DNA from 2 places in the Rhodococcus sp. C26F genome. Region 2 is predicted to be linked to the other one. Evidence: riboswitches for the same ligand, from Rfam matches in the RefSeq annotation. Region 2 holds a riboswitch; the other holds the start of a gene.
The links. Region 2 has a riboswitch for S-adenosylmethionine ahead of ACLBYD_RS18905 (aminotransferase class V-fold PLP-dependent enzyme). Riboswitches for the same ligand answer to the same signal wherever they lie in the genome.
Positions count from the first base shown of each region.

Region 1: linked by a shared signal. The riboswitch ahead of ACLBYD_RS17480 (GNAT family N-acetyltransferase) and the one ahead of ACLBYD_RS18905 (aminotransferase class V-fold PLP-dependent enzyme) in region 2 are both predicted to bind S-adenosylmethionine.

Region 1 covers NZ_JBKFBA010000017.1:11,183-14,587, forward strand. The annotation lists gene ACLBYD_RS17475 (LLM class flavin-dependent oxidoreductase) at 102-1,172, opposite strand; partial or broken gene ACLBYD_RS17480 (GNAT family N-acetyltransferase) at 1,169-1,375, opposite strand; SAM riboswitch class I at 1,785-1,877, opposite strand; gene ACLBYD_RS17485 (sulfite exporter TauE/SafE family protein) at 2,028-2,801, shown strand; gene cobU (bifunctional adenosylcobinamide kinase/adenosylcobinamide-phosphate guanylyltransferase) at 2,865-3,405, opposite strand, start outside.
Region 2 covers NZ_JBKFBA010000020.1:17,041-20,445, reverse strand. The annotation lists gene ACLBYD_RS18905 (aminotransferase class V-fold PLP-dependent enzyme) at 209-1,522, opposite strand; SAM riboswitch class IV at 1,591-1,708, opposite strand; gene ACLBYD_RS18900 (Pls/PosA family non-ribosomal peptide synthetase) at 1,874-3,405, shown strand, end outside.

The DNA of each region.
Region 1 (3,405 bases), on a different contig from region 2:
CTCGGCAGCTCTGGATGGTTCGTTTCCCGAGGTTACGGAGCCTCGAGGATCGGGCACACCGTTTTCTTCACTGCGATCGAAACGGTTCCCGGACCGCAGTCTCAGGCGGTGACGATCTCGCTGTGCGGGATCGCGACGGCCCCGCGGTGCGGTATCGCCGCGCGCAGTGCCGGCGCGACCTCCGCCTGGAACAGTTCGAGACTCGCGCGCTGCTCCGCCACGGAGAACCCGCCGCGGTCGGCGGTCACGTGCATGACCTCGTGGCCGAAACGCTCGTGGTAGCGGAGGACTTTGTCGATCACCTGCTGCGGGCTCCCGATGAGTGCGGAGCTGCGTTCGACGAAGTCCTCGATGGTCTCGAAGACGACGGGAAGTCCGTTCTCGCGAGCGAATTCGAGCCGTTGCTCGAACTGGGGACGGTAGGCGTCGATCGCTTCCTGCGAGGTGCGCGCGACGTACAGTCCCGCCGTCCCGGCACCGACCCGTGCCTCGGCGGGATCGTGGCCGTAGGCGGCCCATCGTTCGCGGTAGTGGTCGATGAGTTCGGCGTACGGCTCGATCGGGTTGGTGACGTTCGCGGAGAAGATCGGGTCACCGTATCGGGCTGCGAGATCGACGGATTCGCGACTGGTGGCGCTACCGTGCCAGATGGTCAGGCGCTGCTGCAGCGGCCGGGGTACGGCGACGGCGTCGGTGAGCGACGGCCGGAACCGCCCCTCCCAGGTGACCGTCTCGTTCTCCCACAGAGACCGGAACAGCTCGTACCCTTCGCGATTGCGGTCCCACTGATCCTCGGGGGTGACGTGGAACAGGTCGGCCTGGGCGGTGCCGTTGCCCTTGCCGATCATGAGCTGCAGGCGCCCACCCGACAGGTTGTCGAGCGTGGAGTAGTCCTCGAACGCGCGGACGGGGTCGAGCAGGCTCAGCGTCGTGACGCCGGTCCACAGTTCGAGTGTGCTGGTCCGCGCCGCGATGTGGGCCAGGACCACCGGAGGTGACGACGCGAGGAACGGCTTCTCGTGCCGCTCCCCCACCGCGAATCCTTCGAATCCGAGCTGTTCGGCGAGCACGGCGGTGTCGACGACCTCCCGGATCCGTTCGGACGGCGAGAGCCATTCTCCCGTCACGGGATCGGGATGGTGGGTGATGAGGCTGAGCAGCAGGAACTTCATGCGGAGACCGCCTTTCCGATCAGGAACTTCTCGAAGGGATGCGGACCGATCTCCTCGGCGGGTCGCCGGGAGTCGAACAGGGCGGTGTATCCGGCCGCGAGATACAGCGCGACGGCCTCGGGTTGCCGCCACCCCGTCGTCAGGTAGATGCGGGTGTACCCGCGACGCAGGGCCTCGGCTTCGAGTTCGGCGACCACGATGCGAACTGGGCGACGAGGATCAGCACGGCGGCGCTGATCACCCAGCGCCCCGGATGCCATTTCCGTGCGACGACCAGGTTCTCGTCGTCGGTGTGATCGGCCGGAGCGTCGGGAATGCGGAGATCGGTGGACGTGCTCACGGCGACGTCCTGTGGGCGGGAGCCATCGGGATGGGCCTTTCGGGAATACGGGATGCGGGAAAGCGGGGGTGCAGACGTAGGTCCCGGCCCGTCCCCCTGCGGACGGGCCGGGACTCACGCGGCGAAGAACAACGGGAGGTTCGGCGGACGGGCTACGTCACCGACGACACCGGTGCGCAGCACCGCCAGGACACCGGTGCGACGTGCCGCGACACAGGTCGATGTGCCGGCGACACCACGAAGCGCGCTCGGTCCAGCGGGTCATGCTCGTTCCTCCATCGATCCCGGCGGTAGCACCCGCACCCGCGCACGGGGGGTTGCTGCGACGTCGTAGAGCCAGGTCTCTCGGTCGCTCTGGATGGTCGCGGCTCAAATTACGGAGTGCGGCGCGTCGCGGACAGGCTTTCTATCACCGTGACGGAAATACCGTCCCTCGTCGAGACCGATGTCGATGTCGACGCGGTGCCCCGACATCGACAACAAGGCCGGTTTCGGCACGCCGTAGACTCGCCTCGGTGACCCCGCTCGAACTCTTCCTCGTCGCACTTGCCGGTCTCGGGGCCGGAGCGATCAACTCCCTTGTCGGATCCGGAACCCTCATCACATTCCCGACGCTCATCGCGTTCGGTGTGCCGCCGGTGACCGCGACGATGTCCAACGCGATCGGCCTGGTCGCCGGGGGTGTATCGGGCACCTGGGGGTATCGGCGCGAGCTGCGCGGGCAGTGGGAGCGGTTGCGGTGGCAGATCCCCGCGTCGTTCTGCGGGGCACTGGTCGGAGCGTGGCTCCTGCTCCACCTGCCGGAAACCGTCTTCGAGACGGTCGTGCCGATCCTGCTCCTCCTGGCACTCACGCTCGTCGTGTTCCAACCGAAGATCCAGGCATGGGTGGCCCGCAGAACCGGCGGCGACGCCGACGGTCGCCTCGGACCGGTGCGGATGACACTCCTCGTCGTCGGCACCTTCGCCGTCGGCATCTATGGCGGCTACTTCACGGCGGCGCAGGGCATTCTGCTCATGGGTCTGTTCGGAGCGTTGCTGCACGACCACATCCAGCGACAGAACGCGGCGAAGAACCTTCTGTCGCTGGTCGTGAACGTCGTCGCTGCATGCGCGTACATCCTGGTGGCGTTCGACCGAATCAATTGGACCGTGGCCGCACTGATCGCCGTGGGTTCCTTGATCGGTGGCTATCTCGGCTCCCATTACGGCCGACGCCTGTCGCCGGTCGCGCTGCGGGCGGTGATCGTCGTGGTGGGGCTGATCGGTCTTTACCGACTGCTTGCCTGACGCACTACTCTCCGGAATCCACCTCTGCCGGGGTTGTCCGCAGCGTTACGAGAAGAACAGGAATTAATTCGACTTCAGAGAAATGGGAATTCCCGCCACCACGAGAGTCGCCGACTCACTGGCCTCGGCGACCCGCGCATTGAGCCGACCCAGCATGTCGCGGAACAACCGCCCCGACGCACTCGCCGGCACCACACCACTGCCCACCTCGTTGCTGACTGCGACCACGGGAACCCGGGCCTGCCGCCACGCACCGAGGAGATCGTCGATGTCGGCGTCGACGGCAGCGGAATTCCCTGTGTTCCACACGTCGTGGAGGTCGAGTCGTGCCGTGAGCCAGGTTCCGAGACAGTCGACGAGCAGGGGTTCGTCCGCGTCCCGCAGTACCTTCGCCACGTCCGAGGTCTCGATCGTCGACCACGATGCCGGTCGTCTCTGCCGATGCAGCGCAACGCGTTCCGCCCATTCGACGTCACCTTCGCGGGTCCCGCCGGTGGCGACGTAGGTGACGGACGGATACGACGCGAGTAATTCCTCGGCGTGCCGCGACTTGCCCGACCGCACTCCCCCGAGCACCAACGTCCGATGCGGCACGACCGGAACC
Region 2 (3,405 bases):
GGGATGCCTCTCGGTACGGGCCGCGGAGCGGCACGGAGGGATCGGCCTGTGAGCCGGAAGACTGTGAGGGAGAAGACCTTCAGTCCGGACAGATTCCCGATGCCGTACGGCAGAGGTCGACATGGCGACGGCACCAGCGTGCCGCAGCGATCGTCCTCGTCCGTTCCATGCGAATTACCCTACTGATCCTATGGGGAATTGTCGACCGCTAGACGCACGGAGATGCGTCGCCGTCGGTCGCCCCGAGTCCGGGGCGCGTCTCCGGCGAGGGGTTCCACACACCGTCGGTCTTCGCGTGCACCCACGTCGGTCCGTTCTCGACCAGCGACCGGAGCGCTCCGAGGAGCCGCTCGACGTCGTCGGACGAGCTGCCGAGTCCGAGCGACGCCCGGACGGCACCACCGGCACGACCGACCCGCGCGAGCAGCGGATGGGCGCAGAAACGTCCGTCACGGACGCCGATGCCGTGCTCGGCGGACAGATAGGAGGCGACGTGGCCGGGCTCGTAGCCGTCGACCGTGAAGGTGACGATCCCGACGCTGTCGGCCGAATCGTTCCACAGGCGAATCACTTCCACGCCGTCGATGGTCTGCAGACCGTCGACGAGCTGGGCGCACAGGGCCTCCTCGTGACGGGTCACCGCGTCGGCGTCGAAATCGGCGAGCGCATCGCACGCGGCGGCAAGAGCGGCGACACCGAGAACGTTGGGAGTGCCGGCCTCGTGACGCGCAGGGGCGCAGGCCCATTCGGTGTGATCGAGGCGCACCTCGCGCACCGCGCCGCCACCGGCGAGATACGGCTCGGCGGCGTCGAGCCAGTCGCGGCGGCCGACGAGCGCTCCCGCACCGAACGGCGCGTACAGCTTGTGGCCGGAGAAGGCGAGGTAGTCCACGCCGAGCTCGGCGAGATCGACACGACGGTGGGGCACGAGCTGCGCACCGTCGACGAGGATCCGGGCACCGGAAGCGTGTGCGAGCTCGGCGAGTTCGGCGATCGGCAGGACCTCACCGGTCACGTTGGAAGCACCGGTGACGGCGAGCAGGGCCGCGGGGGCGCGCTGCAGTTCGACCGCGAGGCGCCACACCGTCTCGGAGACGGTGGCCGCAGCCTCGACGATGCGAGAGTTCTTCCAGGGCAGCAGATTCGCGTGATGCTCGATGTCGAGCACGACGACATCGCCGGGGACCGCACTCGCGAGCAGGTTCAGCGAATCGGTGGTGTTGCGCGTGAAGACGACGACCTGGTCGTCGGCCGCGCCGACGAAGCGCGACACGGAGGTGCGGGCGTCCTCGTAGGCGGTGGTGCTGATCCGCGAAGCGTATCCGGCGCCGCGGTGCACGCTCGCGTAGAAGGGCAGCAGCTCGGTGATGCGGTCGGTGACGGCGGACAGCGCCGGTGCGCTCGCCGCGTAGTCGAAGTTCGCGTAGGTGCAGGTACCACCCTGGACGAGCGGAACCTGCACGTCACAGCCGGAAACGGTGGCGAACGGAGCGATGCAGGTGGTGGTGGCTACAGCAGTCATGACAAATCCCTCGTGTACTCGGGGACCCGCCGGTGACGCCTACGACGGAGAATTCTCGTCGCCGGCGGAGTCCGCGCTTGCCGTGTCCGGTAGTGGATTCACGGCCCGGTCGTCACCCGGAGCACCCCACCGCGGTTGGAGGGTTGCCGACCAGCTAGCCGGGGCTTGACGCTGGTACTCATGACCTGGCGAAGAGAATGGCAGGACGACAGAGCCGTGTCAACCCCGCACAGCTCCGCGTCATCCGGCACCGCACGACGCCGACACGCGTTCTGCGCGCCGAACGTTCACCTGCCGTCCACCCGGACGTGAGATAACCGGAAGCACCATCGAGCAGAAGGACCCGCGGAGTTGCCAGCCATAACCTCGACCCCCGTCGGCCGGTTCCCCATCCCGGACGAGTTCCTCCGCGCGTCGCACGCTCCACCCGCCCGCACCCTCGTCGACCTGCTGCGGAGCACTGCCGAAGCACATCCCGACGCCCCCGCGATCGACGACGGCTCGACGGTCCTCGAATACGCCGAACTGGTCGAGGCGGTGATCGCCGGTGCGTATGCGCTGAACGACGCGGGCGTCGGGGCCGGCGACAGGGTCGGGGTGCGCATGACCTCCGGGCGCAGCGACCTGTATGTGACGATTCTCTCCATTCTCGCCGCGGGCGCCGCGTACGTCCCCGTCGACGCCGACGATCCCGACGAGCGGGCCGAACTCGTGTTCTCGGAAGCGCAGGTCACCGCCATCGTCACCGACGAGGGCATCGGACCGGGCACGGCCGCACCGTCGGGCACCCCGGTGGTGCGGGGTCCGAACCTCGATGACGACGCGTGGATCATCTTCACCTCCGGTTCGACCGGAACACCGAAGGGTGTCGCCGTCACCCACCGCAATGCGGCGGCCTTCGTCGACGCGGAAGCGCGGATGTTCTGCCAGGGGGAGCCGCTCGGTCCCGGCGACCGGGTCCTGGCCGGGCTGTCCGTGGCGTTCGACGCCTCGTGCGAGGAGATGTGGCTCGCCTGGCGGCACGGCGCCTGCCTGGTTCCGGCGCCCCGCGCGCTCGTCCGCTCCGGCATGGACCTCGGGCCGTGGCTCGTCTCGCGCAACATCAACGTCGTCTCCACGGTGCCCACCCTCGCGGCGATGTGGCCGGCCGAAGCCCTCGAGGCGGTGCGTCTGCTCATCTTCGGTGGCGAGGCCTGCCCACCCGATCTCGTCGAACGTCTCGCCGTTCCGGGACGCGAGGTGTGGAACACCTACGGCCCTACCGAGGCGACGGTCGTTGCCTGCGCGTCGCTGATGGACGGCACCGGACCGGTCCGCATCGGCCTGCCCCTCGACGGATGGGATCTCGCTGTCGTGGACGCCGACGGCAACCCAGTCGAGGAGGGCGCGACCGGTGAACTCGTCATCGGCGGTGTCGGTCTCGCGCGCTACCTCGATCCGGCGAAGGACGCCGAGAAGTACGCTCCCATGCCCACTCTCGGCTGGGACCGCGCCTACCGCAGCGGTGATCTCGTGACGCTCGACCGCGCCGGTCTGCTGTTCCAGGGACGCGCCGACGACCAGGTCAAGATCGGTGGCCGCCGCATCGAACTCGGCGAGGTCGACAACGCACTGCAGAACCTGCCCGGCGTGGCGGGCGGTGCGTGCGCGGTCCGCAAGACGGCCGCGGGGCATTCGATCCTCGTGGGATACATCGCCTCCACCGATCCGGATTTCGACATCGCGTCGGCCCACGACCTGCTGTCCGAACAACTCCCGGCCGCACTCGTCCCGCGACTCGCGCTCGTCGACGAACTGCCCACCCGCACGTCCGGCAAGGTCGACCGCAACGCTCTGCCGTGGCCGCTGCCCGGCGCCGATGCCGACTCGGTGGAAGCACTCGG